2 regions of the Clostridium thermobutyricum genome follow, and region 1 is predicted to be linked to the other one. Evidence: predicted binding sites of a transcription regulator. Region 1 holds the regulator's gene; the other holds the start of a gene.

The links. The regulator Rex, encoded in region 1, represses fermentation and respiration genes when NADH is low (regulators of the CRP and FNR family bind a similar motif). The targets are predictions, from matches to a motif close to ATTGTTAANNNNTTAACAAT.
Region 2: the regulator Rex is predicted to act here: its motif matches at 6,099-6,118, upstream of HMPREF1092_RS10565 (acetyl-CoA C-acetyltransferase).

The regions. Positions count from the first base shown of each region.
Region 1 is NZ_KB850956.1:2,381,945-2,398,182, reverse strand. Features, by position in the region: gene HMPREF1092_RS11200 (heavy metal translocating P-type ATPase) at 1-1,220, shown strand, start outside; gene HMPREF1092_RS11195 (redox-sensing transcriptional repressor Rex) at 1,575-2,204, shown strand; gene HMPREF1092_RS11190 (short-chain-enoyl-CoA hydratase) at 2,456-3,238, shown strand; gene HMPREF1092_RS11185 (acyl-CoA dehydrogenase) at 3,315-4,454, shown strand; gene HMPREF1092_RS11180 (electron transfer flavoprotein subunit beta/FixA family protein) at 4,472-5,251, shown strand; gene HMPREF1092_RS11175 (electron transfer flavoprotein subunit alpha/FixB family protein) at 5,275-6,279, shown strand; gene HMPREF1092_RS11170 (3-hydroxybutyryl-CoA dehydrogenase) at 6,376-7,224, shown strand; gene HMPREF1092_RS11165 (hypothetical protein) at 7,307-7,765, opposite strand; gene HMPREF1092_RS11160 (sulfide/dihydroorotate dehydrogenase-like FAD/NAD-binding protein) at 7,940-8,830, shown strand; gene gltA (NADPH-dependent glutamate synthase) at 8,830-10,224, shown strand; gene HMPREF1092_RS11150 (DNA-3-methyladenine glycosylase family protein) at 10,555-11,451, shown strand; gene HMPREF1092_RS11145 (O-antigen ligase family protein) at 11,640-12,938, shown strand; gene HMPREF1092_RS11140 (co-chaperone GroES) at 13,137-13,409, shown strand; gene groL (chaperonin GroEL) at 13,422-15,044, shown strand; gene HMPREF1092_RS11130 (GspE/PulE family protein) at 15,232-16,238, shown strand, end outside.
Region 2 is NZ_KB850956.1:2,255,904-2,272,141, reverse strand. Features, by position in the region: gene HMPREF1092_RS10600 (peptide ABC transporter substrate-binding protein) at 1-259, shown strand, start outside; gene HMPREF1092_RS10595 (ABC transporter permease) at 309-1,256, shown strand; gene HMPREF1092_RS10590 (ABC transporter permease) at 1,268-2,185, shown strand; partial or broken gene HMPREF1092_RS10585 (ABC transporter ATP-binding protein) at 2,194-3,186, shown strand; gene HMPREF1092_RS10580 (ABC transporter ATP-binding protein) at 3,199-4,143, shown strand; gene HMPREF1092_RS10575 (deoxycytidylate deaminase) at 4,257-4,751, opposite strand; gene wecB (non-hydrolyzing UDP-N-acetylglucosamine 2-epimerase) at 4,893-6,038, shown strand; gene HMPREF1092_RS10565 (acetyl-CoA C-acetyltransferase) at 6,168-7,346, shown strand; gene HMPREF1092_RS16550 (hypothetical protein) at 7,554-8,156, shown strand; gene murA (UDP-N-acetylglucosamine 1-carboxyvinyltransferase) at 8,178-9,437, shown strand; gene spoIID (stage II sporulation protein D) at 9,560-10,591, shown strand; gene HMPREF1092_RS10545 (M23 family metallopeptidase) at 10,723-11,451, shown strand; gene spoIIID (sporulation transcriptional regulator SpoIIID) at 11,538-11,789, shown strand; gene mreB (rod shape-determining protein MreB) at 11,881-12,921, shown strand; gene yyaC (spore protease YyaC) at 13,226-13,786, opposite strand; gene HMPREF1092_RS10525 (hypothetical protein) at 13,892-14,398, shown strand; tRNA gene HMPREF1092_RS10520 (tRNA-Tyr) at 14,568-14,652, shown strand; tRNA gene HMPREF1092_RS10515 (tRNA-Val) at 14,662-14,737, shown strand; tRNA gene HMPREF1092_RS10510 (tRNA-Thr) at 14,761-14,835, shown strand; tRNA gene HMPREF1092_RS10505 (tRNA-Tyr) at 14,841-14,925, shown strand; SAM riboswitch class I at 15,248-15,363, shown strand; gene metK (methionine adenosyltransferase) at 15,446-16,238, shown strand, end outside.

The DNA of each region.
Region 1 (16,238 bases):
TAGTTCAAAATGCAAGTAGTAAAAAAGCAAAAACAGAAAAATTTATAACTAAATTTTCAAGATACTATACTCCAGTAGTTGTTTTTTCAGCTATAGCTTTAGCAGTAATACCATCATTAATATTACCTGATGCAAATATAAGACAATGGATTTCAAGAGCACTTATATTCTTAGTAGTATCTTGTCCATGTGCATTAGTAATTTCTGTTCCATTAGGACTATTTGCTGGAATAGGTAGTGCATCTAAAAAAGGTATATTAGTTAAAGGTGGAAATTATTTAGAAATATTAAAAGATCTAGATGCAGTTGTTTTTGATAAAACAGGAACTTTAACAGAAGGTGTATTTAGAGTTACTAAAATTGAATCATTTGATGAATTTAAAAAAGAGCAAGTTCTTCAATATGCAGCAGCTTGTGAGAAGTTTTCTAACCATCCAATAGGAAAATCAATTGTTGATGAATACAAGTTAAGCAAACAAAAAGATATAGACGAAATAGAAGTTACAAATCATAAAGAAATCTCAGGAATGGGAATAAGCGGAGATATTGAAGGTAATAATGTGCTAGTAGGTAACTTTAAGCTTATGAAAGAAAATAATATAAAAGTAAATGAAATAGAAAGTTTAGGAACAATAGTATATGTAGCAGTTAATAATATTTTTAAAGGTTATATAACTATATCAGATAAAATAAAGAAAGATTCAAAAGAAGCAATAGAAGCTCTAAAAGAAATTGGGGTTAAGAAAGTTGTAATGCTAACTGGTGATAATAAAAAGGTTGGAGAGGCAGTTGGTAAAGAACTTGGATTAGATGAAGTACATTCAGAGCTTTTACCTGTAAATAAAGTTGAAAAACTAGAAAATATAATAGAATCTAAAGAAGTTAATCGTGTAGCATTTATAGGAGATGGAATAAATGATGCTCCAGTACTTGCTAGAGCTGACTTAGGAGTTGCTATGGGAGGAATAGGTTCAGACGCAGCTATAGAAGCAGCGGATGTAGTTTTAATGAAAGATAATCCTTTAGCATTAAAAGAAGCAATATTACTTGCAAGAAAAACAAATAAAATTCTATGGCAAAATATAATTTTTTCATTAGGAGTTAAATTTTTAGTTTTATTAATGGCAGTATTTGGACTTGCTAATATGTGGGAAGCAGTTTTTGCTGATGTAGGAGTTACTTTAATAGCAGTTTTAAATTCAATGAGAGCGCTTAAATAACAACTAATTCCATTGACAAAAGTTCATTAAGTAAGTATAATTCTAAATGAACTTTCAGGCGAGAGGGAAAAGGCATTAGAGAATAATTTTATTCTCATCTTATAAAGCTTAATGCTTTATTATAAAACTGGGATGAAGTTTATGTGTAAATATATTTATGCATAAACTTTATTTTTTCTTTAAATTTAGCAATACATATTAAATAATAAATACACATAGTAAAAAGTTAATAGAAAAAGTAATTTTAAAAAAATGGATTAAATACATATAAATATGGTAGAATAAAAAATAATAGTTAAAAATTTCACATCTCAAGATTTTGGGAGAGAATTAGTAGAGTAAGGAGACATAGAGATGGAAAAGAAAAAAAATATTTCTATGGCTGTTATAAAAAGATTGCCTAAATATCATAGATATTTAAATGAATTATTAAAAAATGATGTTGATAGAATATCTTCAAAAGAATTAGGGGAAAAGATAGGATTCACTGCATCACAAATAAGACAGGATTTAAATTGCTTTGGTGACTTTGGGCAACAAGGATACGGCTATAATGTAAGAGAATTAAGTAGTAAAATAAGTACTATTTTAGGATTGGATAATGTGCATAATGGAGTTATTGTTGGAGCTGGGAATATAGGTCAAGCAATTGCTAATTATACTAGATTTGGAAAAATGAGCTTTGATTTAAAGGGGATTTTTGATGCAAATCCAAAGCTTATAGGAATAAAAATAAGAGATATATCAATTGAAGATATTGATGATTTAGATAAATTTTTAGCAAACAATAAAATAGATATTGGAGTTGTTTGCGTTCCAAGAATAAATGCACAAAAAGTTTGTGATGTACTTGTAGCAGGTGGCATTAAAGCTATTTGGAACTTTGCACCTGTAGATTTAGTAGTTCCAGATGATGTTATTGTTGAAAATGTACATTTAAGTGAAAGTTTACTTACACTTATTTATCTTTTACATAACAAATAAAAAAATATAAATTTAATTATTGATTGGATGAAGGTAAAAAATTTGTATAATTTTTCACAAAGGATATTGCAAAAAATTTAACGAAGTATTATAATTGTAATTGAAGTTGAAAGACTTCAATTATTTTTTTGTTTTTGTTTGTTATATTATTAACAAACAGATAAAATTTACTATAAAATGTTAACAATAAACAATAAAGTATAAAATTTGCTATTTAAAATAAAGAGGGTTGTATTAAGGAGGACTTTAGTATGGAATTAAAAAATGTACTTCTTGAAAAGGAAGGAAACTTAGCTATTGTAACTATCAATAGACCAAAAGCATTAAATGCTTTAAATTCAGAAACTTTAAAAGATTTAAATACAGTAATTGATGATTTAGAAAAAGATAATAATATCTATGCTGTAATCTTAACAGGGGCTGGAGAAAAGTCATTTGTTGCAGGTGCAGATATATCAGAAATGAAAGATCTAAATGAAGAACAAGGAAGAGAATTTGGAATCTTAGGAAATAAAGTTTTTAGAAGATTAGAAACTTTGGACAAGCCTGTAATTGCTGCTATATCAGGATTTGCTTTAGGTGGAGGATGCGAACTTGCAATGAGTTGTGATATAAGAATAGCATCAGAAAAAGCTAAATTCGCTCAACCTGAATCAGGACTTGGAATAACACCAGGATTTGGTGGAACTCAAAGACTACCTAGAATAGTTGGTCTTGGAAAAGCTAAAGAACTTATTTATACAGGAGAAATTATAAAGGCAGATGAAGCTTTAAGAATAGGATTAGTTAATAAAGTAGTAGCTTTAGAAGAGCTTATGAATGAAGCTAAAGCTATGGCAAATAAAATAATGGTTAATGCTCCAATAGCAGTTAGACTTTGTAAAGATGCAATTAACAGAGGAATGCAAGTTGGAATGGATGAAGCCATAATGATAGAAGCAGAAGACTTTGGAAAATGTTTCTCAACAGAAGATCAAACTGAAGGAATGACTGCTTTCATGGAGAGAAGAGAAAAGAATTTCCAAAATAAATAATTAGTAAATTAGATAATAAAAACAAAGATTATTTTATATAAAAAATCAGGGTGTAATGAATAGGAGGGCAATTTAAATGAATTTCCAATTAACTAGAGAACAAGAATTAGTAAGACAAATGGTTAGAGAATTCGCTATAAACGAAGTAAAGCCAATTGCAGCTGAAATCGATGAAACAGAAAGATTTCCAATGGAAAACGTTGAAAAAATGGCTAAATTAGGAATGATGGGTATTCCATTTCCTAAAGAATTCGGAGGAGCTGGCGGAGACACTCTTTCATATATATTAGCAGTAGAAGAATTATCAAAAGTATGTGGTACAACTGGAGTTATACTTTCAGCTCACACTTCTCTTTGTGCTTCACTTATCAACCAATTTGGTAATCCAGCACAAAAAGAAAAATACTTAAGAGACCTTGCAACAGGTAAAAAAATAGGTGCTTTTGGATTAACTGAACCAGGAGCTGGTACAGATGCAGCAGGTCAACAAACTACTGCAGTTTTAGAAGGAGATAATTATATCTTAAATGGATCAAAAATATTCATAACAAATGGTGGAGTTGCAGAAACTTTCGTTATATTTGCTATGACAGATAAGAGTAAAGGAACAAAAGGAATTTCAGCTTTCATAGTTGAAAAATCATTCCCAGGTTTCTCAGTAGGTAAAGTAGAAGATAAATTAGGAATTAGAGCTTCATCAACTACAGAACTTATAATGGAAAACTGTGTAGTACCAAAAGAAAACTTAATTGGTAAAGAAGGAAAAGGATTTGCAATAGCAATGAAAACTCTTGATGGAGGAAGAATTGGTATAGCAGCTCAAGCTTTAGGAATTGCAGAAGGTGCATTAGAAGAAGCAGTAGCATACATGAAAGAAAGAAAACAATTTAATAGACCATTAGCAGCATTCCAAGGATTACAATGGATGATTGCAGAAATGGATACTAAAGTTGAAGCAGCTAGACATTTAGTATATAAAGCAGCATTCTTAAAAGAAGCAGGTCTTCCATACACAGTAGATGCTGCAAGAGCTAAACTTTTTGCTGCAGATGTAGCAATGGAAGTTACTACTAAAGCAGTACAAATATTCGGTGGATATGGATACACTAAAGAGTACCCAGTAGAAAGAATGATGAGAGATGCTAAGATAACTGAAATTTATGAAGGTACTTCAGAAGTTCAAAAAATGGTTATCGCAGGAAGCAAGTTAAGATAAAAAGGGGAGGCTTAAAAATGAATATAGTAGTTTGTTTAAAACAAGTTCCAGATACAACAGCAGTAAAGATTGATCCTAAAACAGGAACACTTATAAGAGATGGAGTTCCATCAATAATTAACCCAGAAGATAAGCATGCATTAGAAGCAGCTTTACAAATAAAAGAAAATAGTGGAGCAAAAATAACAGTAATAAGTATGGGACCTCCACAAGCTAAAGAAGCTTTAAGAGAAGCTTTATGTATGGGAGCTGATGAAGCAGTTCTTATAACTGATAGAGCATTTGCTGGAGCAGATACATTAGCTACTTCAAACGCTTTAGCAGGAGCTATAAGAAAATTAGAATATGATATTGTATTTGCTGGAAGACAAGCAATTGATGGAGATACTGCACAAGTAGGACCAGAAATTGCTGAACATTTAAATATTCCTCAAGTAACTTATGTTCAAGATGTTAAAGTTGAAGCTGATGGATTATTAGTAAACAGAGCATTAGAAGACGGACACGAAATGATAAAAGTTCAAACTCCATGTCTTTTAACTGCAATTGAAGAATTAAATGTTCCAAGATATATGAATGTTGGATTAATCTTCGATACAAAAGACAAAGAAATCACTATTTGGTCAGCTGATGACATAGATGTAGATAAAGCAGTTCTTGGATTAAAAGGTTCACCTACAAAGGTTAAAAAATCAATGACTAAAGAAGCTAAAGGTGCCGGAGAATTAGTTAAAGAAGGACCTAAAGACGCTGCAGCATATGTTGTTGGAAAATTAAAAGAAAAGCACTACATCTAATAGGAATAGGGAGGTAACTTGAAATGAATTTAGCAGATTTTAAAGGCGTATGGGTATTCGCTGAACAAAGAGGCGGAGAACTACAAAAAGTATCATTAGAATTATTAGGCGAAGGTAGAAAAATTGCAGATAAATTAGGAGTTGAATTAACAGCTCTATTATTAGGACACAATGTAGAAGGATTAGCTACTACTTTAGGTGAGCACGGAGCTGATAAAGTTATATTAGCAGATCATGAAGAATTAGCTAATTACACTACTGATGGATATACAAAAGTAATTTGTGATTTAGCAACAGAAAGAAAACCAGGAATATTATTCATAGGAGCAACTTTCATAGGAAGAGATTTAGGACCAAGAGTTGCAGCTAGATTAACAACTGGATTAACTGCTGATTGTACTCAATTAGATGTAGTTCCAGAAGAGAACGGAGCTCTTTTAGCTACAAGACCTGCATTTGGTGGAAACTTAATGGCAACAATTGCTTGTCCAGATCATAGACCACAAATGGCTACAGTAAGACCTGGAGTATTCTCAAAGGTAGAAGAAAAAAATGAAAAATTTGAAATAGAAAAAATTGAAGTAGCTTTAACAAGTGCTGATATAAGAACTAAAGTTATAGAAGTAGTTAAAGATGCCAAAGATGTAGTAGATATCGGTGAAGCTAAAGTTTTAGTTGCTGGTGGAAGAGGAATGGGAAGCCAAGAAAACTTTAATAAATTAAAAGAATTAGCTGAAGTTTTAGGTGGAACAGTAGCCGCATCAAGAGGTGCTATAGACAAAGGATGGATAGAAAGAGATTACCAAGTTGGTCAAACTGGTAAAACTGTAAGACCAAGTATTTATATTGCTTGTGGTATTTCAGGAGCTATTCAACATACAGCTGGTATGCAAGATTCAGATATGATTATAGCAATCAATAAAGATGAATCTGCTCCAATTATGAAAATTGCTGATTATGCAATAGTTGGTGATGTAAATAAAGTATTACCAGAATTAGTTGCACAATTTAAAGCAGTAGTAGAATAGAACTTAAAATTGTCAGGTGATGAACAAATCATCACCTGAATTTAAAAAATGTATAGGTATAAATGAATTTAAATTGAAATTAGGAGGCGGACCATTATGAAAAAAGTATTTGTATTAGGTGCAGGAACAATGGGAGCTGGTATAGTTCAAGCTTTCGCACAAAAAGGATATGAAGTTATTGTTAGAGATATAAAAGATGAATTTGTTCAAAGAGGAATTGCTGGAATAGATAAAAGTCTTACTAGATTAGTTTCTAAAGGAAAAATGACTGAAGAAGTTAAAGAAGAAATACTAGGAAGAATTTCAGGAACAACTGACATGAATATGGCAGCTGATTGTGATTTAGTAGTAGAAGCAGCAGTTGAAAACATGAAAATCAAAAAAGAAATTTTCGCTGAATTAGATAAAATCTGCAAACCAGAAACTATTTTAGCTTCAAACACTTCATCATTATCAATAACTGAAGTTGCTTCAGCTACATCAAGACCAGAAAAAGTTATAGGAATGCATTTCTTTAACCCAGCTCCAGTAATGAAGCTAGTTGAAATTATAAGAGGAATAGCTACAAGCCAAGAAACTTTTGATGCTGTAAAAGAATTATCAGTAGCAATTGGTAAAGAACCAGTAGAAGTTGCAGAAGCTCCAGGATTCGTAGTAAATAGAATCTTAATTCCAATGATTAATGAAGCTTCATTTATTCTTCAAGAAGGAATAGCTACAGTTGAAGATATTGACACAGCTATGAAATATGGAGCTAACCACCCAATGGGACCATTAGCTTTAGGAGACTTAATAGGATTAGATGTTTGTTTAGCAATCATGGATGTTTTATTCAATGAAACAGGAGATAATAAATATAGAGCTTCAAACATATTAAGAAAATATGTTAGAGCTGGATGGCTTGGAAGAAAAACAGGTAAAGGTTTCTACGATTACAGCAAGTAATCTTATAGATTTTATAGAACTGCCAATTTGGCAGTTCTTTTTATATAAAGAGGAGTGAATTTATTTATTCACTCCTCTTTTATTAATAGTAAACAGATTTTGGTGGTTTTCTTTTTTTAGCTAATCTTTTAGGTGGTCGATTTTTATTTTTAAATTTTTTAATTCCTATTTTTATACCTATGTAAGATAATTTTATTGCTACATATATAAAGAATACATATATAAATCCATATAATCCCCAAAAAACATCACCAAATTCGGCTTGACCTTGTCCAGTTAGTTTTTGTTGGATTTCTATAGCAACTGTTATAAAAATAAGTATAGTAAAAGTATAAATAAAAGAAACAGCAGTAAGAGAATATTTAGCAACTATTTTAAATAAAAAATGTGATAGAGCAAATATTATTATTCCTAAAGCACCAATAAAAATAAAATGTAATTGTTTGTCTGTAAATCCATATCCATTAGAACCAAGAATTTCAACAGATTTATGATGAATTGAATTCATAATATCAACTAATATTTTTAAAACCTCTATCAAGAAAATTCCCCCTTTTATGATATTTTATAGTAATATTTTACCATAAATACAAAATAAAAGTTTTATAAATATTGTTATATTTAAAATTTTTAAGAATATACACAATATTGAATCTTTATTACAATAAATGGTATAATATATAAAAATAGGTTAAGGGTAAAGAGGGGGATGTTTGTGTTTAAAATTATTGGGAAAAAAGTTTTAGCAGATAATTTATTTTTAATGGATATTGAAGCACCAAGAGTTGCAAAATCAGCAAAGCCAGGTCAATTTATAATAATAAAAAATGGTGAAAAGGGAGAAAGAATTCCACTAACAATAGCTGATTTTAATAAAGGAAAAGGAACTGTAACTATAGTATTTCAAACTGTAGGGGAAGGAACAAAAGAACTTTCAGAACTTAATGCGGGAGAAAGTGTATCAGACTTTGTTGGTCCATTAGGAAGAGAAAGTGAATTTGTTTTAGAAGATATAAATGAACTTAAACATAAAAAATTTATTTTTATTGCTGGTGGAGTTGGAGCAGCACCAGTTTATCCTCAAGTTAAATGGATGAAAGAGCATGGAATAGATGTTGATGTAATAGTAGGAACTAGAACAAAAGATCTTTTAATTTTTGAAGAAGAAATGAAAAAAGTAGCTAAAAACTATTATGTTTCTACAGATGATGGTTCATATGGGTTCAATGGTAGAGTTACTGATTGTTTATCTGATTTAATAAAAAATAAAGGGAAAAAATATGATCATGCAATAGTTATAGGGCCTATGATAATGATGAAATTTATGTGTATGTTAACAAAAGAACTTAATATTCCTACAACAGTTAGTTTAAATCCTATTATGGTTGATGGCACAGGAATGTGTGGGGCTTGTAGAGTAACTGTTGGAGATGAGGTTAAATTTGCTTGTGTTGATGGACCAGAATTTGATGGTCACTTAGTTAATTTTGATGAAGCAATGAGAAGACAGCAAATTTATAAAACAGAGGAAGGTAGGGCTTTCTTAAAGAAAAAAGAAGGGGATACACATCATGGAGGATGTGGTAATTGTGGGGGTGAAGAATAATGAATATGGAAGATAGAATGAAGAGAATACCTGTAAGAGAGCAAGAAGCAAGTATTAGAGCTAAAAATTTTGATGAAGTTTGTATTGGATATAATGAAGAAGAAGCAATTAAAGAGGCAATTAGATGTTTAAATTGTAAAAATGCAAGATGTATTCAAAAATGCCCAGTAAGTATAAACATACCTGGTTTTATTAGCAAAGTAAAAGAAGGAAATTTTGAAGATGCAGCAAAAATTATTGCAGAATCTTCAGCTCTTCCAGCAGTTTGTGGAAGAGTATGTCCACAAGAAACACAATGTGAAGGTAATTGTGTTTTAGGAATTAAGGGAGATTCTGTTTCAATAGGAAAACTAGAGAGATTCGTAGCAGATTGGTCAAGAGAGCATAATATAGATCTTTCTGACAGAGAAGAATTAAATGGTAAAAGAGTTGCAGTTATAGGAAGTGGACCAGCTGGACTTACTTGTGCTGGAGATTTAGCTAAACTTGGATATGATGTAACTATATTTGAAGCTCTTCATGAAGCAGGTGGAGTACTTGTTTATGGTATTCCTGAATTCAGACTTCCTAAAGATACAGTTGTTAAAAGTGAAGTAGAAAATGTAAAAAAATTAGGAGTTAAAATAGAGACTAATATAGTTGTAGGTAAGACTGTTACTATAGATGAGCTTATAGAAGATGAAAAATTTGATGCTGTATTTATAGGTTCAGGAGCAGGACTTCCAAGATTTATGGGGATAAAAGGAGAAAACTCAAATGGTGTATTCTCAGCAAATGAGATATTGACTAGAAGTAATTTAATGAAAGCTTTTAAAGATGGTTATAGAACTCCTATAAGAGCAGGTTCAAAAGTTGCGGTAGTAGGAGGAGGAAATGTTGCAATGGATGCAGCGAGAACCGCTTTAAGGCTTGGAGCAGAAACTCATATAGTTTATAGAAGGAGTGAAGCTGAACTTCCAGCAAGAGTAGAAGAAATTCATCATGCAAAAGAAGAAGGAGTAATTTTTGATATTTTAACAAATCCAACAGAAATATTAAGTGATGAAAATGGATGGGTTAAAGGAATGAAATGTGTAAAAATGGAGCTTGGAGAACCGGATGAATCAGGAAGAAGAAGACCAGTAGAGATAAAAGGTTCAGAATTTATATTAGATGTAGATACTGTAATAATGTCTCTTGGTACTTCACCAAATCCACTTATAACTTCTACAACTAAGGGGTTAGATAAAAATAAAAGAGGATGTATAATTGCTACAGAAGAGTTTGGAGAAACATCAAGAAATGGTGTTTTTGCAGGAGGAGATGCAGTAACAGGAGCTGCAACAGTAATTCTTGCAATGGGAGCTGGAAAAAAGGCAGCAAAAGGTATACATGAATATTTAAAAACAGTATAAAACTTAAAAAGGTATTTTATAGGATTTATTATAAAAACACTCATGAAAATTATAATTCATGAGTGTTTTTATTTTGTTATTTAAATATATAGGTAAAATTAATAATTTATATGAAATAATAGTTTTAGTATTTAAAAATAACAACTGAATAATTAAAAAAATAATAAGAGAAGAGTTGGAATATAGTTATAAATAATTAAGTGTGGTATAATTAACAAAAAACATTATTAAATAATTATTATTCTAAAGCATTATTAAAAAAGATATGGTTAAACTAAAATAAATAGTTTTTTAGAATGATAAAATATTTTAATAGATTGGAGAAAAAATATGGATTACAAAGATATAAAATATTTAGAAGATAAAGTAATTTTAGAAGGAGTTAAAAATTTTAACATAAAGCAAATATTAGAGTGTGGACAATGTTTTAGATGGGATAAAGTTGGAGAAATGAACTATATAATAGTTGCTTTTGGAAAAGTTTTAGAAATTCTTCAAGAAGAAGATAAAGTTACATTCTTAAATACTAATAAAGAAGATTTTGAAAAAATTTGGTTTAAGTATTTTGATTTAGATAGAGATTATGATGCAATAAAAGCAGCTTTAAGTTTTGATGATACATTAAAAAGTAGTGTTGAGTATGGTTACGGAATAAGACTTATAAATCAAGAAGCCTTTGAATTATTAATAAGCTTTATAATATCAGCAAGAAATAGTATTCCTTCAATTAAAAAGACAATACTTAAAATAAGTCAAAGATGGGGAAATGAAATACAATATAAAGGAAACATATATTATACTTTCCCAACACCAGAAATGTTAAAAGATGCAACTGAAGATGAAATAAGAGAAACAGGAGCTTCTTTTAGAAGTAAATATATAGTTGATACTGTGAAAAATGTAAATGATGATTTAAATAATCCAGATGGAACTTATAATTTAGAAAGAATTATTAGTTTAAGTGATGATGAATGTCATACTGCACTTCAAGCTTTTAAAGGAGTAGGAGCTAAAGTTGCAGATTGTATAATGTTATTCTCAATGGGAAAACAATCAGCATTTCCAGTTGATGTATGGGTAAAAAGAGCAATGATGCATTTCTATAATGCAGAAGAAGGTTCATTAAATAAAATAAGAATTTTTGGTAGAACAAAATTCGGACAATATGCTGGATTTGCACAACAATATTTATTCTATTATGCTAGAGAAAATGGAATAAAGTTATAATAAAATAAGTTATAGCATAGTAAATTAGAGTATGATTTTTAAAATTATGCTCTTTTTATTTTTTTAGTATGAGTAGTAATAGAAAATATATTGTTTATGTGACTAAATGACTTATATGTTAAATATTAAGTAAATAAATGATTAAACGAGTATAGAAATTAGAGAAGAAAATTTTTATGAGGGAGATTATGGAGATAAAAGAAAAGTTTTTAGAGTTAAATAAAAGAAATTTTGATAATGATGAGGTTATAAATATATTATTACATATGATTTTATGTGTAATGCCTTTAATATTGTCTAGTAAAGGAAATGATAGATATTATTATCCAAAAGCTTTATTTTTGTATGGAATAGGAATTTTAATATTTATATTAATGATAAAAGAAAGAACAAAATTAAATATGAGGACAGATAAAATATTTATTTTATTTTTTATATTACTTGTTTTATCTACTATAAATTCTATGGATATAAGTAGATCTATAACAGGAGGAACTTGGAGATATGAAGGGATAATAACTTTGTTTATGTATGGAGTTATTTTTATATCTGCAAGTAAATATTTTAAGTTAAGTAAGTTAGGGATAAACTTATTTTTATTTAGTGGATTAATAGTTGCCATATATTATATAATTCAAAATTTAGGTTATGAACCTTTAAATTTTTTGCTTAAAAATGCGGAAAAAATGAACTCAACAATAGGAAATAGAAACTTTTTAAGTAGTTATCTACTTATATTTTTAGCTTTATCAATGTGTGGTTTTATCTTTTACAAAAACAAAAAATGCTTTATATATTCTTTAATATATTTTTTAGCTCTTATATATTCTAAGACAAGAGGTGGATGGATAAGTTTAGGGATTTTTAGTTTACTAGGTTTATATTTCATAATAAAAGATAGAAATAGATTAAAGAGAGCAACAATAATAGTTATTTCGTTTACTCTAATATTTTTTGTAGTGAATTTATTTAATAGTGGAGAGTTTATGGAAAGATTAGAAACTGTAAAAGAAGATGCAATAAATATAAAAGATTCTAGTTCAGGAAGTGGGCGAATAGGAATATATAAAGGTGCTATAAATATGATAAAAGAAAGACCATTTTTAGGAACAGGAGTATCTTGCTTCTGGAAAGGCTTTCAATTAGATGCTCCAAAAGATGTTTTAGATTCATGGAAGTCTAAAAAGAGTATGGTTGATAAAGCACATAATGAAATATTAAATTATGCTGCGACTAGCGGAGTTCCAGCAGCTATATTATATATAATTTTAATTTTTTTAGTTTTCTATAGGCTATGGAAGAATAAAGAAGATGATAGAGTTAGAACTATATTAATAATTTTATTTGGATATGTAGTACAAGCTAATTTGAATATAAGTGTAGTACCAGTTGCACCCTTATTTTGGATTATACTTGGGATAGGATCAAATATAGAAATTATTAAAAATTTAAAAATGGAAGATAAAGAGAAAAATGTTATAATGTAATGAGAATTAAAGTAATATAGAAATATATTACTATAATTAATTATAAAAACAAAAAATAAGGCAATAATATTTAAGGAAATATTTGAATTTAATTTTTAGAAAAGCTATTATAATAATTAAGGATTAGCACTCGAACAGGTAGAGTGCTAATAATCAGAAAATTAAATTTTTATATTAAATATTAAAAGGGAGGGTTTTATTATGATTAAACCATTAGGTGATAGAGTTGTAATTAAAAGATTAGAAGCAGAAGAAAAAACTAAAAGCGGAATTCTTTTAACAGGTACAGCTAAAGAAAGACCACAAGAAGCAGAGGTTGTAGCAGTAGGACCAGGAACAAATGAAGTGAAAATGGAAGTTAAAATAGGAGACAAAGTTCTTTATGCTAAATATACTGGAACGGAAGTTAAGGTAGATGGAGAAGAATTTATTATAGTTAAGCAAGAAGATATACTTGCTATTGTTGAGTAGGAGGGGATTTAAATGGCTAAAATTATTAAATTTGGTGAAGAATCAAGAAGAGCTATGCAAGTTGGAGTAGATAAGCTTGCTGATACAGTTAAAGTAACTTTAGGACCAAAAGGAAGAAATGTTATATTAGATAAGAAGTTTGGTTCACCTTTAATAACAAATGATGGTGTATCAATTGCAAGAGAAATAGAATTAGAAGATCCATATGAAAATATGGGAGCACAACTTGTAAAAGAAGTTGCAACTAAAACAAATGATGTAGCAGGAGACGGAACTACAACAGCTACACTTTTAGCTCAAGCAATTATAAGAGAAGGACTTAAAAATGTAACAGCTGGTACAAATCCTATGCTTATAAGACAAGGAATAAATATGGCTGTTGATAAAGCAGTAGAAGAAATAAAAAATATTTCTAAACAAGTAGAAGGAAAAGAAGACATAGCAAGAGTTGCAGCTATTTCAGCAGCAGATGAAAACATAGGAAAGCTTATTGCTGATGCTATGGAAAAAGTCGGAAATGAAGGTGTTATAACTGTAGAAGAATCAAAATCTATGGGAACTGAACTTGATGTAGTTGAAGGAATGCAGTTTGATAGAGGATATGTTTCAGCTTATATGGTTACTGATACAGAAAAAATGGAAGCAGTTCTTGATAATCCATATATACTTATAACTGATAAAAAAATATCTAATATCCAAGAAATTCTCCCAATATTAGAGCAAATTGTTCAATCAGGAAGAAAGCTTCTTATAATAGCAGAAGATATTGAAGGAGAAGCAATGGGAACTCTTGTAGTTAATAAATTAAGAGGAACATTTACTTGTGTTGCAGTTAAAGCTCCTGGATTTGGTGATAGAAGAAAAGAAATGCTTAAAGATATTGCAGTTCTTACAGGTGGAGAAGTTATCTCTGAAGAACTTGGAAGAGATTTAAAAGAAGTTCAATTACAAGAACTTGGAGAAGCTGAAAGCGTAAAAATTACTAAAGACAATACAACTATTGTTAATGGTAAAGGAAATGCAGAAGATATAAAAGGAAGAATAAATCAAATAAAAGCTCAATTAGAAGAAACAACTTCAGAATTTGATTCAGAAAAACTTCAAGAAAGACTTGCTAAATTAGCTGGTGGAGTAGCAGTAGTAAAAGTTGGAGCAGCAACAGAAACAGAGCTTAAAGAAAGAAAACTTAGAATAGAAGATGCTCTTGCAGCTACAAAGGCAGCAGTAGAAGAAGGTATTGTTCCAGGTGGTGGAACAGCTTATGTTAGCATATTAAATAAAGTTGCTAACTTAACATCAGATGTTTATGATATAAAGGTTGGAATAGATATAATAGTTAGAGCTTTAGAAGAGCCAATGAGACAAATTGCAACTAATGCAGGAGTTGAAGCTTCAGTAATTGTAGATAAAGTAAGAAATAGTGAAGAATTAATTGGTTATGATGCTTTAAAAGGAGAATACAAAAACATGATAAAAGCAGGTATTGTAGATCCAACTAAAGTTACAAGATCAGCTCTTCAAAATGCAGCATCAGTTGCATCAACTTTCTTAACAACTGAAGCAGCAGTAGTTGACCTTCCAGAGAAAGAAACTGATCCAATGCCAAGTGCACCAGGAATGGAAGGAATGTATTAATAAAAATAAGAAATATTCTATAGTAAAATCAGACTTGTAGTAATACAGGTCTGATTTTTTTCATATAAAGTAATATGACCAACATTCCAAAACTTTTTTTGATGAAAATTACTAATTTTGACAAAACAATATTTTAAATTAAAGGTAAATATTGTATAATTTTATTATGTAATATAGGAGGAAAACTATGGGGATAAAAAAGAGACTTGGGGATTTATTAATTCAAAATGGAAAAATTACAGAAAGTCAGCTTAGAACTGCACTTGCAAAGCAAGCAATGTCAGGAAGAAGACTTGGAGAAATATTAATAGAAAATAAGTATGTTACAGAAGAAGATATAATAACTACTCTAGAAATGCAACTTGGAATAAAAAGAGTTAATTTAGAGTTTATAGATATAGATATGGATATAATAAACAAAGTTCCGGAAACACTTTGTAAAAAACATCACATAATACCTTTACAAGCTGATGAGTACAATATTTGTATAGTAACATCAGATCCTTTAGATCTTTTTGCTGATGATGATATAAACATTGTTACAGGATTAAGTGTATTAAAGGTATTAGATACAAAGACTTCAATAGATTCGGCAATAGCTAAATATTATAGAACTCAGTATGCAAAAGAAGTTGCAAAGGATTTAGAAAAAGAGCAAATAATAGAAGATGATAAAGATAAACTTGAAAATTTAGAAGATGAAGCTCCAATAATAAAATTTGTTAATACAATAATACAAAATGCAATAAGAATGGAAGCTAGTGATATTCACATAGAGCCAATGGAAAAAGAAATAAGAGTTAGAGTTAGAGTTGATGGTGAGCTTACAACTATGCTTACTGCACCAATTCAATCTAAATCAATGCTTATTACAAGAATAAAGATTTTAGCAAATTTAAATATAGCAGAAAAAAGAGTTCCGCAAGATGGAAGAATACTTCAAGAAGTAGATGGAATAAGAGTAGATTTAAGAGTATCAACTCTTCCCACAGTACATGGAGAAAAAGTAGTTATAAGAATTCTTAAATCTTCAAATGAACTTAAAGATAAGAGTGCTTTAGGTATGGATGAAGAAGATATAAATAAGCTTGTAAAAATACTTTCTAATACATATGGAATAGTTTTAGTAACTGGACCTACAGGAAGTGGAAAATCCACAACACTTTACTCTGTATTAGGAGAATTAAATAGTAT
Region 2 (16,238 bases), 130 kb from region 1:
TCCTGAAAATGGAAGTAACTATGGTAAATATAATGATGAAAGAGTAAATGAACTTTTATCAAAAATAAAAACAATGACAGATGATAATGAAAAATTAAAGATATATAAAGAAGTTGAAAGAATTGAAGTGGTAGATAATCCAGCAGTAGCGCCAAATTATTTTAAAGAAATATATTCATTCCAAAAGAAATATGTAAAAGGATTAGAATTACCTAGGTTTGGGGGAACTTATCAATTAAGATGGACTTCAATTTCTTAAAGGAGACTTATCAATTGGATATAAATAAATTTTAGGGGAGTGAATAATAATGTTTAGATACTTTGGTAGAAGAATAGCTTTAATGATTATAACTTTGTTTGTAGTCATTACTGCAACTTTCTTTTTAATGAATAGTATGCCAGGAAATCCAGTTAGTTCTCAAGCTAAAAAATTACCAAAAGATGTAGCAAAAGCTATGGAACAAAAATATGGATTAGATAAACCTATTACTGAAAGATATATTTTATATTTAAAAAATCTTTTAAAAGGAGATTTAGGAGAATCTTTTGTAACTCCAGGTGTAACAGTTAACGATAAAATTAAAGATAATTTTCCAGCTTCAGTTAGAATTGGTCTTGGAGCTGTAGCAGTTGGATTAGTTGTAGGAGTATTTCTAGGAATAATTGCAGGATTTAAAAGAGATACACCAATTGATTTTGGTGTTATGATAATTGCAATTTTAGGAGTTTCGATACCAAGTTTTGTATTAGCTACATTAATTCAATCATTTTTTGGAGGAACAGCTGGAATTCCAATTGCAGGTTGGTATGATAGCTCAACCCCGTTTTTAGAAAGATTTAAATTTGCAATACTTCCAACTATTGCTCTTAGCTTTGGTGGAATTGCAACTTATGCAAGATATATGAGAGCTTCAGTTTTAGATGTTATTGGACAAGATTATATTTTAACTGCAAAAGCTAAAGGATTATCTTTTAGAGATATTTCTTTAAAACATATTTTAAGAAATTCAATATTACCAATAGTAACTATACTTGGGCCACAAATAGCAACAATAATTACTGGAACAGTAGTAATTGAAAGAATATTTGCTGTACCTGGAATAGGTAATGCTTTAATAGATGCAATTTATACAAAGGATTATAACGTAATAATGGGATTAACAATATTCTTTTCAGCGTTATTTATATTATCTATATTAATAGTTGATATTTTATATAGCTTAATAGATCCTCGTATAAAACTTGGAAAATCATAAGGAGGGGTATTATGGCAGAAATAACTAGAGAAAAGTTTAAAAGAATTGGAATAGATAAAAATAGTAGTGAAGAAATAAATAGACCTAATTTAACTTATTTTCAAGATGCTTTTAGAAGATTAAAAAAGAATAAAGTAGCTATGGCTTCTTTAATTGTACTTTTAATTTTAGTTTTAATGTGTATAGTACAACCTATGATTGCAGGAGACAATTATAAAATACAAAATTTAGATGAAATGAATTTAGGGCCTTCTTTAAAACATCTATTTGGAACAGATAGTTTAGGAAGAGATTTATTTGATAGAATTTGGATTGGTGGAAGAGTATCACTTTTAATAGCTTTTGTTGGAACTTTAATAGAGTGTACATTTGGAATATTATATGGTGGAATAAGTGGATATTTTGGTGGAAAATTAGATTCTATAATGATGAGAATTGTAGAAATTTTAAATAGTATTCCTTACTTAATAATAGTTATATTAATTTCAGTAAGGTTAGGAACTGGAATAATTCCATTAATAATTGCTTTAGTTCTTACTGGATGGACTGGTATTGCAAGAATGGTTCGTGGAGAAGTAATGAAGCTTAAAAATTCAGAATATGTAATGGCTTCTAAAGCTTTAGGTGGAAGTTCTTTTAGAATAATACTAAAGCATATGCTACCAAATACAATAGGAATAATTATTGTATATATAACTTTTGATATACCTAGTTATATATTTGCAGAAGCATTTTTAAGCTTTATAGGTTTAGGAATTCAGCCACCAGAAACTAGTTGGGGAGCAATGGCATCAGCAGGGCAACAAGTAATGTTATTTTATCCAAGTCAATTAATATTCCCAGCTATGTTTATAGCATTAACAATGCTAACTTTCAATTTATTTGGTGATGGGTTGAGAGATGCATTAGATCCAAGATTAAGAAAGTAGGTGTTCTTATGGAAAAATTATTAGATGTTAAAAACTTAAATATAAATTTTAATACTTATGCAGGAGTAGTTAAAGCTGTAAGAGGAGTAAATTTTGAATTAGATAAAGGAGAAATGTTAGCAATTGTAGGTGAATCAGGTTCAGGAAAAAGTGTAACAGCTAAATCTTTAATGAGCCTTTTACCAGAAAAAATTGCATCTATAGATAAAAATTCAAAAATACTTTTTTAAGGGAAAAATATATTAAAATATTCTAATAAAGAATTAAGAGGCCTTAGAGGAAAAGAGATAAGCATGATATTTCAAGATCCTATGACTTCTCTTAATCCAACAATGAAATTGGGAAAACAAATTTCAGAAGTTTTAAAAATTCATAGAAATATGAATAGTAAAGAAGCAAAAGAAGAAGCAATAAGATTATTTAAAGCAGTTCATATAACTAATCCTGAGCAAAGAATAAATCAATATCCTTTTGAGTTATCAGGAGGAATGAGACAAAGAGTTATTATAGCTATGGCAATTGCTTGTAATCCAAAAATTATAATAGCTGATGAGCCAACAACAGCTTTAGATGTAACTATACAAGCTCAAATTATGGAACTTATTCATGAATTAAAAGAGGAAATGGAAACATCAATTATTTTAATTACTCATGATTTAGGAGTAGTTAGAGAATTTGCAGATAGAATAAATGTAATGTATGCAGGAAAAATAATAGAAGGTGGAACAGTAGAGGAAGTTTTTAAAAAATCAAAACATCCTTACACATGGGCTTTACTAAAATCAATGCCAACTTTAGATAGTGATATAAAAAGTGAACTATATTCACTTGGAGGAACTCCACCTGATTTATTAGAACCGCCAATAGGATGTCCGTTTTGTGCAAGATGCGAATATGCTATGGAAATATGCAAGGAAAAAATGCCTGAAAGAACAGATTTATCAACTACACATTTTACATGTTGTTGGTTAACACATGAGTATGCTGAAAGTGTGGAATAAGGGGGGATAAGAATGGCAGAAAAAATATTAGAGGTTAAAAATTTAAAGAAACATTTTAATGTAGGAAAAAATAAAGTTTTAAAAGCTGTAGATGATGTAAGCTTTTATATAGAAAAAGGAGAAACATTAGGATTAGTTGGGGAATCTGGGTGTGGAAAGACTACTTGTGGAAGAACTGTTATAGGATTATATGAAAAAACAGATGGAGAAATATATTTAAATGGAAAGCCATTAAAAAATAAAAGTTTAAAAGATAGAAAAGAAAAAGCGAGAATAGCACAAATGATATTTCAAGATCCTTATGCATCATTAAATACTAGAATGACTGTTGGGGATATAATTGCAGAAGGAATAGATATACATAAACTTTACAAAGAAAAAGAGAGAGAAGAAAGAGTTTATGAATTACTGAATTTAGTAGGTTTAAATAAAAGTCATGCTTCAAGATTTCCACATGAATTTTCTGGGGGACAAAGACAAAGGATTGGAATAGCAAGAGCATTAGCAGTTGAACCACAATTTATAGTTTGTGATGAACCTATTTCAGCGTTAGATGTATCTATACAAGCTCAGGTTGTGAATTTATTAATAGATTTACAAAATAAATTAGGATTAACATATCTTTTTATTGCTCATGATTTATCAATGGTTAGACATATTTCAGATAGAGTTGGAGTTATGTATTTAGGAAATCTTATAGAATTATCACCAAGTGATGAATTATATAAAAATCCACTTCATCCATATTCTAAATTGCTTTTATCAGCAATTCCTTCAATGAGAGGAGAGAAAAGAAATAAAGTTAAAATAGAAGGTGAAGTAGGTAATCCAATGGAAGATTATAAAGGATGTAAATTTGCAAATAGATGCTCTTATTGTATGGATAAATGTCTTAAAGAAATTCCAAGATTAAAAGAAGTAGGGAACAAACAATTTGTAGCTTGTCATTTATATTAAAAAAATAGATAGTATAAATTTTATTAAAATATTATGTTACTTAAAATTTGAGTTAAATATCAATAATATATAATTATGACCTCATATAGTTAAATATATGAGGTCTATTTAAATTAAATATCATCTACATTAAAAGAAAGTTCTATTTTTTCAATTGATGGTTTTAATTGAGTTAATCTAACTCCAGCAGCAGTAAACATTTTTTTAGAAGCTTTAACTATATCTGTATCAGCATACTTATCACTTAAATATATAACTTGCTTTATTCCACTTTGAATTATGGCTTTTGCACACTCATTGCATGGAAATAATGCAACATATAATTTTGCTCCTTCTAAAGAAACACCTCTATTATTTAAAATAGCATTTAATTCAGCGTGAACTACGTATGGATATTTAGTTTCTAAAAATTCTCCTTCTCTTTCCCAAGAGAACTCATCATCTGAACACCCAAAAGCAAATCCATTATATCCAACTGATAAAACTCTGTTAGTTTGACTAACTATACATGCACCAACTTGAGTACTTGGATCTTTACTTCTTTTTGCAGATAAAAGAGCGAGCCCCATAAAATATTCATCCCAAGATATGAAGTCAGATCTTTTCATAAAATCACTCCTTAAATATTATTGCTTTAATTGTTTTTAGGTTATAAGTACATTATAATAAAATAGAGGAAAAAGCGAAATAATTTATATTAAGTTTAAATAAAAAATAAATTAACTATAGATAACCAGGAGGAAACTAAATTGAAAAAAATAATAACTATATTTGGAACTAGACCAGAAGCAATAAAAATGGCACCTTTAGTTAAAGAACTAGAAAAAAGAGAAAGAATTCAATCTAAAGTCTGCGTTACTGCTCAACATAGAGAAATGTTAGATCAAGTTCTAGAACAATTTGATATAACGCCAGATTATGATTTAAACATTATGAAAAGCAAACAAACTTTAACTGGCATAACAAATAGAGTTTTAGAGGGATTAGAAGAAGTTTTTGCAGAAGAAAAACCTGATATGATATTAGTTCATGGGGATACTACAACTACTTTTGCAGGAGGACTTGCAGCTTTTTATCAACAAATAAAAGTTGGGCATGTAGAAGCTGGACTTAGAACTTTTGACAAATATTTTCCATTCCCAGAAGAAATGAATAGAAAGCTTACAGGAGCTTTAGCAGATATACATTTTGCACCAACTCAAGGTTCAAAAAATAACCTTTTAAGAGAAGGTATTAAAGAGGAAGATATATTTATAACAGGAAATACTGTTATTGATGCTATGGAGCATACAGTAGAGCAAGATTTTATATTTGAAACAGAAGAATTAAATAAAATAGACTTTGAAAACAAAAAAGTAATAATGATAACTGCACATAGAAGAGAAAACTGGGGTGCTGGAATAGAAAATATTTGTGAAGCTTTAAACAAAATTGTAGAAGAAAATGAAGATGTTGAATTAGTTTATCTTGTACATTTAAACCCAATAGTTAAAGAAGTTGTTTATGAAAGATTAGGTGGAAAAGAAAGAGTTCATCTTTTAGATCCATTAGATACTAAAGAAACTCACAATTTAATGAACAAATGCTTTATGGTAATGACAGATTCAGGTGGATTACAAGAAGAAGCTCCACACTTAGGAAAACCAGTTTTAGTTTTAAGAGATGTTACAGAAAGACCAGAAGCTGTATCACATGGAACTGTTAAATTAGTTGGAACAGATGTTACTAAAATAACAAGTGAAGCAAATTTATTAATAAGAGATGAAAAAGCTTATGAAATCATGAGTAAAGCTGTAAATCCTTATGGTGATGGATTAGCTTCAAAAAGAATTTGTGATGCAATAGAGGTATATTTTGGATTAAGTGATAAAAAAGTTAACGAATATATTAAATAGTTTGTCTAAGTTTTAACAAAAAACTATTGATTAATCTTCCAAGAATGGTTATAATAAAAGTATGTTAAGAGTTTAACAAAGGTTTAAAAGCAAAAATATTTTATTATATATAAATTGGAGGTTATTAAGATGAGAGACGTAGTAATAGTTAGTGCTGTAAGAACAGCATTAGGTTCATTTGGAGGTTCATTAAAAGATGTTCCAGCTGTTGATTTAGGAGCAACTGTTATAAAAGCTGCAGTTGAAAAAGCTGGAATAAAACCTGAATTAGTAGAAGAAGTAATAATGGGAAATGTAATCCAAGCTGGATTAGGACAAAACACAGCTAGACAAGCAACTCTAAAAGCTGGTTTACCAGTTGAAACTTCTGCAATGACAATAAACAAAGTTTGTGGTTCAGGATTAAGAGCAGTTAGTTTAGCAGCTCAAATGATCAAAGCTGGAGATTCTGATATAATCGTAGCTGGTGGTATGGAAAGCATGTCTCAAGCTCCATATGTATTAAAAAGTTCAAGATGGGGTCAAAGAATGGGAGACGGAAAAATGGTTGACTCTATGATAAATGATGCATTATGGGATGCATTTAACAATTACCATATGGGTATAACAGCTGAAAACATTGCTGAAAGATGGGGAATAACTAGAGAAGATCAAGATAACTTCGCAGTAAATTCTCAAAACAAAGCAGAAGCTGCTATAAAATCAGGAAGATTTAAAGATGAAATAGTACCAGTTGTAATTCCACAAAGAAAAGGTGAACCAAAAGTATTTGATACTGATGAATTCCCAAGATTCGGTTCAACTTTAGAAGGATTAGGAAAATTAAGACCTGCATTCAAAAAAGATGGTACAGTTACTGCTGGTAATGCTTCAGGAATCAATGATGGAGCTGCTGCTTTCGTAATCATGAGCGCTGAAAAAGCTGAAGAATTAGGAATAAAAGTAATGGCTAAAATTACTTCATATGGTTCAAAAGGATTAGATCCAGCAATAATGGGATACGGACCATTCCATGCAACTAAAGTTGCTTTAGAAAAAGCTAACTTAGAAGTTAAAGACTTAGACTTAATCGAAGCTAATGAAGCATTCGCAGCTCAAAGTATAGCTGTTGCTAGAGATTTAAAATTCGATATGAGCAAAGTTAACGTAAATGGTGGAGCTATAGCTTTAGGACACCCAGTTGGAGCATCAGGAGCTAGAATATTAGTAACATTATTACATGAAATGGAAAAAAGAGATTCTAAGAGAGGTCTAGCTACTTTATGTATTGGTGGTGGACTAGGAACTGCTGTAATAGTTGAAAGATAATAATTAAAATATATAAATTTTAAGATGCATTGTATTTTTACAATGCATCTTTTTTTATGTAAAAAATAAAATATAGAATTTTGTGAAGTAGATTTAAATAGTAACAAAATAATAAAAATAAGGATATATTAAAATATAAAAACAATGTAAAAAATGTATAAAAAATACAAAAAGGACAATAATTAAGAGGAAAGGTAGGGGAATATAATGTTTAAAAAAGTTATAATTCTTCTTTTAGTTGTCCTTAGTATTATAGGCTTAGGTGGTTATAAAGAAGATTCATATTATATAGTTAAGAAAGAAACAATGAATGGAACAGAATTTATAGAAAATGGGGTTAGACTAGAATATATTTCTAATTTAACTGTAGAAGAAGAAAAAGAAAAAATTAAAGAAATTTTAGGTAGTAATTATAATATTGATGAACAAAATAACAACTTATATTTATATGGAAAGATTCATATAGAAATTAGAGTTTGGCAAGAGGGTTCAATGGTTTATGTATGTTCTACAGTTATAAATAAAGATAAAAGTATTCTAACAGAAGATATAAAAGAAGAACTTAATAAAATAATAGATAAACATTCAAGTAAATATGAATATTTTGAGTTTTATAAAGGAAGCTTTAACGGAAATATTGATGATATACTAAAAAAAATAGAATCTAAAAATGCAAAAATTTTAAAAATTGAAAATGGGTATACAGGAAATATAAAGTTAGGTAAAGAAAATGTGAATTTTGGGTTAGTCAATTATGATACAGGGCTACAACTTATAATTGGAACTCCAGTAATATTTACAACATACTAAAAATTTATTATGGAGGAAAATATGGAAAAAATAATTGTAAAAGAAACAAAGGAATTAAAAGGTGAAGTAGATATAAGTTCAGCTAAAAATTCAGTTTTACCAATTATAGCTGGATGCATATTGTGTCCTGAAAAGATAGTTTTGAAAAATGTAAAAATGCTTGAAGATGTTCAAGTTATAACTAGCTTATTAAGAGAATTAAACAGTGAAGTTGAATATTCAGAAATAACAAATGATCTAGTTATAAATTCTTATAATATAAATCCGTTAGAAGAAACTAATGAATTAGTTAGAAAGATGAGAGCTTCATTTCTTATAATGGGACCTATGCTTGCTAGATTTGGAAGATGTAAAATATCTCTTCCAGGTGGATGTAACATAGGGAGTAGACCAATAGAGCTTCATTTAAAAGGATTTAAGGCTCTAGGAGCAAATATAAAACAAGGTCATGGTTATATAGAAGCAACTGCTAAAAAACTTATAGGAAATAGAATTTATTTAGACTTTCCATCAGTGGGAGCTACAGAAAATATAATTATGGCATCAGTTTTAGCAAAAGGAACTACAATAATAGAAAATGCAGCAGATGAACCAGAAATTTGGGATTTAATTAATTTCTTAAATAAAATGGGAGCTGATATTTATGGTGGTGGAGCAAGAAAAATTATAATAAAAGGAGTTCAAAATTTACATGGAATTACTCATCAACCTATTTATGATAGGATAGAAGCTGGAACTTTCATGGTTGCAGCAGCCATTACAAATAGTATGATAAAAATTAATGATGTAAATGAAGAACATCTAATGCCTATAATAGAAAAATTAAAAGAATGTGGAGTTGTAGTTACAGAAGAAGAAAATGGAATAATAGTAGATGGTCGATATGACAAATCTACAGCGGATATAAAAACCCTACCACATCCAGGATTTCCAACAGATATGCAACCACAAATGATGGCATTATTATCAACTATAAAAGGAACAAGTTTAATAACAGAAACAGTATTTGAAAATAGATTTATGCATGTACCAGAGCTATTAAGAATGGGTGCAAACATAAAGATTGATGGAAGAACTGCTGTTATAGAAGGATGCACTAAATTAACAGGATGTGATGTTAATTCAACTGATTTAAGAGCAGGTGCAGCTCTTATATTAGCAGGATTAGTGGCAGAAGGAGAAACTAGAGTTGGAGAAATACATCACATTGATAGAGGATATAAAAATATAGAAGAAAAATTTAGAAAGCTTGGAGTTAATATAGAAAGAGTTACTATATAAAGCCTAGTACAGCTGTTTATAAGCTGTACTAGTTTTTTTTGCTTTACATAAAATTATCAAAGGTAAGAATAAATAATTAAAAAGGACATATATATAGATGTATGAAGTTTGGAGGTGGTTTTATGAATAGTAAAGACCTTAGAGAAAATTTAATGACTATAGGAGTAACAACTTTAGTTATAGTAGTTTGTTTAATAATATTACCTAAATTACTGCTAGGAAAAAGTATAGACATAGATAATTTAAATGAAGAAGGAACTACTATTTCACAAAAGACTAATCCTTATATAACAGTAGAAGGTAATAAAAAACTAGAAGTATATAGAAGCAATACAGGAAAAACAGAAAAAATAGATTTAGAGGATTATATAATAGGAGTAGTTTCAGGAGAGATGCCAATAAGTTTTGAAGAGGAAGCTTTAAAAGCACAAGCTGTAGCAGCGAGAACCTATTATTTTACTAAAAGAGAAGAAAAGTGTGATATAGCTAAAAATGGAGATATATGTGATACAATACATTGCCAAGTTTACATGAATAAAAAAGAGAGGAAGTCTCAATGGGACAAAAAAGTAGCAGATAGTAATTATAAAAAAATAGAAAAAGCAGTTAAAGAAACAGAAGGAAAAGTATTAGCTTATAATGGCGAAATAATAAAGTATCCACAATTTTTCTCAACTAGCTCTGGAAAAACAGAAAATTCTGAGGATGTTTTTGTTTCAGCTGTTCCTTATTTAAAATCTATAGAAAGTAAAGGAGAAGAGATTTCTCCTAAGTTTACAGGAGAAAAAGAAATTACAAATTTACAATTTGCAAGTTTAGCTAATAAAACTTATGGAGCTAATATTAGTTCATCAAATGTACAATCTAATGTAAAAGTGTTAGGAAGAACAGAAGGTGGATCTATAGAAAAAATACAAATAGGACAAGCGATTATAAAAGGGACTGAATTCAGAAAATTATATGATTTAAGTTCAGCAAATTGTGAACTAGAATTTTTTAAAGATAAAGTAAAAATAAAAACAAAAGGAAGTGGGCATGGAGTTGGAATGAGCCAATGGGGAGCTAATGTAATGGCTAAAGAAGGAAAAAAATATGATGAAATACTAAAGCATTATTATAGTGGAGTAGAAATTAAAAAAATTAAATATAAATAGTGTATAAAAAGGTGATATTTGGGAGAATACTCAAATATCACCTTTTTATTTGCTTAATTTATGTAAAAAATAGATTAAATGATTAAAAATGTAAAAAAAGGACACAATTTAAATTAGGAGGTGTTGATTTAATGAAACAAAAAATCAAAGAAATAACTAATAAAATAAAAGGATTCTTTAGAAATAGCTCAATCAGTAAAAAAGAAGGCTTATACATAGCTATATTTACTGGTATATGTGTAATTCTTATTTCAGGAATAGTGGCTTTAAAAGGTGTAAATGCAGATAAAGGAAATGAGGCTAAAGAACCAGTAGAAAAAGAAGTTAGCTTAGATGTTCCAAATGATATAGCAAACTCACAAGCTATGGAGAACTCAGAAAGAGTTGAAAAGGAAAAAGCAGATTCTACTAAACCAGTAAGTACACCAAAACTTTCTTTTATAAATCCTGTTGAAGGTAAGATTGTCAAAGGTTATGATGATGCGATAATCTCAGGAGACAAAATGAGAAGTGAAATGTATGGTGGTATTTCTGTTGCTGCAAAAATTGGTACAGAAGTAAAAGCTGGTGAAGCTGGAGTAGTTGATGAAGTTAAAAATAATGACGTAATGTTTGGGACTACTGTAGTAATTAAGCATACAAATGGAGTTAAAACAGAATACTGTAACTTAGATACAAACTTAAAAGTAAAAAAAGGTGATAACGTAACAAAAGGTCAAGTTATAGGAAAAGTTGGTAAAACAGCTCAAAGTTTAGGTGCTTCATTAAAATGTGAATTTTTACACATAAGAATGTATGAACTTAAAGATAAAGAATATAAAGAAATTGATCCAGGAAAATACTTTTCATTTAAAAAGTAAGTTATCAAATTAATCAGTCATTTGAATAAAATGGCTGATTAATAAAAATACTAATAACAATGATGAATTCTCTAAGGAGGTACAAAATGAAAGACTATATTGAAGAAAGGGTATTAGAAGTTGCACAATATATAATTGATTCAAAAGCAACAATAAGAAAAACTGCAAAAGTTTTTGGGGTTAGTAAAAGTACAATCCATAAGGATATGACAGAAAGACTACCAAAGATAAACCCTGCAATAGCTGAACAAACTCATACTGTTTTAGAAATTAATAAATCAGAACGACATATAAGAGGTGGAAAAGCTACTAAAATGAAGTATAAAACTGCTGAATAATGTTGAAAGAATAAGCTATTCCATATATAATTTAAAGTATAAGTAGAAAAAAATAGAATTTTTTCAAAAAAAAGAAAAGGGTGGAATAGTGATGTGGTTTTGGAAATGGAATAGAGGTAATGATCTAGGAATAGATTTAGGAACTGCTACTGTTCTAGTATATATGAAGGGCAAAGGAATAGTATTAAAAGAGCCCTCTGTAGTTGCTATGAACAAAAATACTGGTAAAGTATTGGCAGTTGGAGAAGAAGCTAGAAAAATGATAGGAAGAACTCCAGGGAATATAGTTGCAGTTAGACCATTAAAAGATGGAGTTATATCTGATTATGATGTTACAGAAAAAATGTTACAAGAACTTATAAATAAAGTTTGTGGCAATAAAAAAATTACAACACCTAAAGTTATGATTTGTATACCATCTATGGCAACAGAAGTAGAAAAGAGAGCTGTTATAGATGCTGCAAGAAATTCAGGTGCAAAAGAAGTACATCTTATAGAAGAACCTTTAGCAGCGGCAATAGGTGCTGGATTAGATATAACAAAACCAAATGGTTGCATGATAGTTGATATTGGTGGTGGTACATGCGATATAGCTGTTATTTCCTTAGGAGGGATTGTTATAAGAACATCAATAAAGTCTGCTGGAGATAAATTTGATGAGGCAATCATTAGATATATAAGAAATAAATATAAATTGATGATTGGTGAGAAAACTGCTGAAGAGTTAAAGATTTCTATTGGATCAGTATATGAAGATGATAATGATTCAAAAGCAGTTGTTAGAGGAAGAAATATGTTAACAGGACTTCCAGATAACTTATCTGTAACTTCGGCTGAAATAAGAGAATCTTTAAAAGAGCCAATAAACCTTATAATTGAAGGAGTCAAAGGAGTATTAGAAAAAACTCCACCAGAAATAGTTGCTGATATAATAGAGCAAGGAATTTTAATGACTGGTGGTGGTTCTTTAATACATGGTTTAGATAAACTAATTCAAAAAGAAACTGGATTAGAAGTTAAAATAGCAGAAAACTCCGTTGAGGCTGTTGCTGAAGGAACCGGAATGGTTTTAGGATACATAGATAAATTAGATACTTCAGTAAATAATGGAGAAGTTATATTAATTGATTAATAAGTGCTTTTTAGCACTTATTTTTTTATTAAAAATTAAGAAGAAATAAAATTTATAATATCTTTTAATATAAAAATACTATTTAGGACATAGTTTATAGATTAAATTTATTAAAGGTATTTATATTGATTTAAAATTAATAAATATAAATAGGTTATGAAATATTATTTAGGTTAAATTATTAATAATATTATTTGAAAAATATCATTCATTATACTAGACATTTAGTAATTTTTATAAGGCGTATAGTAATTAAATAGTATAAAATTTAATTACTATATAACACCAATATAAATGTTAATTATTATATATCATCTGAGTATAATTCTTTTATTAAAATATCGGAAAGATTATAATTGTATGCGTTTAGAATTCCTTTAGCAATTATACAAGCTAAATCATATATAAATGAAAGTCTAATAGAATTAGAAGTTAAAAAATTATTAGAATCACCTTTAGAAACTATACCTACTATAGATATATCTCCTACTTCTTTTAAAATTTTGCCAACACCTTTTCCCGGATAAATTGGATGATCTCTAATACATATATCACCAACATTAGTACCCAAGCATGCATCAATTGCTATTATGTAAGAGCTTTGATGTTTTTCATTTATTGAGGAAAGAAATTTATTTAAATTTAGGGCATGTATTGGTTCATGTAAAGTTCCATATACTGGATAAGGGAAATTGTTGAATTTAAGAATACTTCCAACTATAGGACCTAAAGCATCACCTATAAATTTGTCAGTTCCAATACATACTATAACGAGATTTTCTTTTATATGTTCTTTTAAATATTCACCAATTAAATTAGTAGCAGTTGGATAATTAAAAGGAATTATTTTTTTCAAAGATTTCACCCCCTAGATAATATATTCACTAGAGTTTGTATATATACGAAAAAGCTTATGTTTGAATAAAATTCTTTAAAGTGGACATTAATTCAAATAAGAGGTGATATAATAATGAAGAAGATATTAGTTTTTATGATTTTTATAATGACGAGTTTAACTATGTATTTTTTAGTTTGGTGGCAACCAACTGAAAAAAATAATCAAGCAATAAACACTTCAAATGTTATTGAAACTGATAATAATATGAAAGATAATACAAATGTAGGAAAAGAATTAGATGACTCTAAAAAAGAACAAGATAAAATAGAAAAAGATTTAAAAAAAGAAAAAGCTAAAAAGATTGAAGAGGAGTCCAAAAAAGCAGAAGAGGAAAGAGCTAAGAAATTAGAAGAAAAAGAAAATAACAAATTGATTGTAAAAAAGATAAATGAAAATATGTCTATTGAAGATAAAAAAAATGTAGATAAATTATTGAGTGGATTATCTACAATAGATTTGATGAAAATAGAAGAAGGAATATTAAGTGGAGATTTAAACAGTGTTAAAGCTTTAATAAGCGAAAGATTGTTATTAGAGGATAGCAAGTTATTTTTTGAAATCATTGGCAAATATAAATAAGGGAAATAAATCACATATAAGTATAAAAGTTAAGTAATTGGAGAAAAACATAGAAAAATAATGATAATTTTGTTAAATAGCCTAATTTAAAGGTTGAAAATAATCCTTTATGAATATATACTAACTATTGTCGGTTGGACGTTGGTCTTCCGTAAATTAAATAAATTTTGGTGGGGTTCCCGAGTGGCCAAAGGGGGCAGACTGTAAATCTGTTGCAACTTGCTTCGAAGGTTCGAATCCTTCTCCCACCACCATTTAATTAAGGTCGCATAGCTCAGCTGGGAGAGCACCTGCCTTACAAGCAGGGGGTCACAGGTTCGATCCCTGTTGTGACCACCATTAAAAATAAAATGAAAACGTGCGCTGGCATGGCTCAACGGTAGAGCAGCTGACTTGTAATCAGCAGGTTGTAGGTTCGATTCCTATTGCCAGCTCCAAATAAGGTGGGGTTCCCGAGTGGCCAAAGGGGGCAGACTGTAAATCTGTTGCAACTTGCTTCGAAGGTTCGAATCCTTCTCCCACCACCAAACGCTAAGAAATATCTTAGCGTTTTTTTTATTAGAATTTTTAAATAAATGTAATAATATTATTATAGTAATAATAATAGATATAGTGAATAAATTTAAGAAATTACAAACTGTATATTAAAGAGAAAATATTAAAAACATTAAAAATATATAAATGAAATAAATGTTAAAAACTGACTACTAAGATATATTCTATGTTTATCTTGCTTAAGAAAAAATTCATATTTTCAAATAAAATTTTATTAAATATATAATGTGTTGACTTATTATATTTTAGTGTGTTACAATTTTCAAAGAAAATAAAGCAAATTAAATAACTAAACTCTTATCAAGAGAGGTGGAGGGAAATGGCCCTGTGAAACCCAGCAACCTACAGTAATTAATTTTAATTAATATGTGTGGTGCTAATTCCTGTAGATTTTATCTACAAGATGAGAAGAATAGGCAACTAGTTCTCTTCTTATCGAAGAGTTTTTTTATTATAAAAAAATTTTTATAGATTTGAAAGGAGAATAATGATATGAGAAGATTATTCACATCAGAATCAGTTACTGAAGGGCATCCAGATAAAATCTGTGACCAAATTTCAGATTCAGTATTAGATTCAATTTTAGCAAAAGATCCTAACGCAAGAGTTGCTTGCGAAACAGCTGTAACTACTGGAATGGTAATGGTAATGGGAGAAATAACAACTAACTGTTACGTTGATATTCCAAAGGTTGTAAGAGAAACAATAAGAGAAATTGGATATGATAGAGCTAAATATGGATTTGACTGTGATACTTGTGCAGTTATGACTACAATAGATGAACAAAGTGCTGATATCGCTATGGGAGTTGATGAAGCTCTTGAATCAAAAGAAGGTCAAAAAGATGAAGTTGAAGCAGTAGGTGCTGGAGACCAAGGAATGATGTTCGGATTCGCTACAAACGAAACTGAAGAATATATGCCAACTCCAATCGCTATGGCTCACAGACTTTCAAGAAGACTTACTGAAGTAAGAAAAAATGGAACTCTTTCATACTTAAGACCAGATGGTAAAACTCAAGTTACTGTTGAATATGAAGATGAAAAACCTGTAAGAATTGATACTATAGTTATTTCAACTCAACACAGTGACAAAGTAACTTTAGAACAAATTCAAACTGACATAAGAGAACATGTAATAAATGCTGTAATTCCATCAGAATTATTAGATGCAGAAACTAAATACTTCATAAACCCAACTGGAAGATTTGTTGTTGGTGGACCACAAGGAGATAGTGGATTAACAGGAAGAAAAATCATAGTTGATACTTACGGTGGAATGGGAA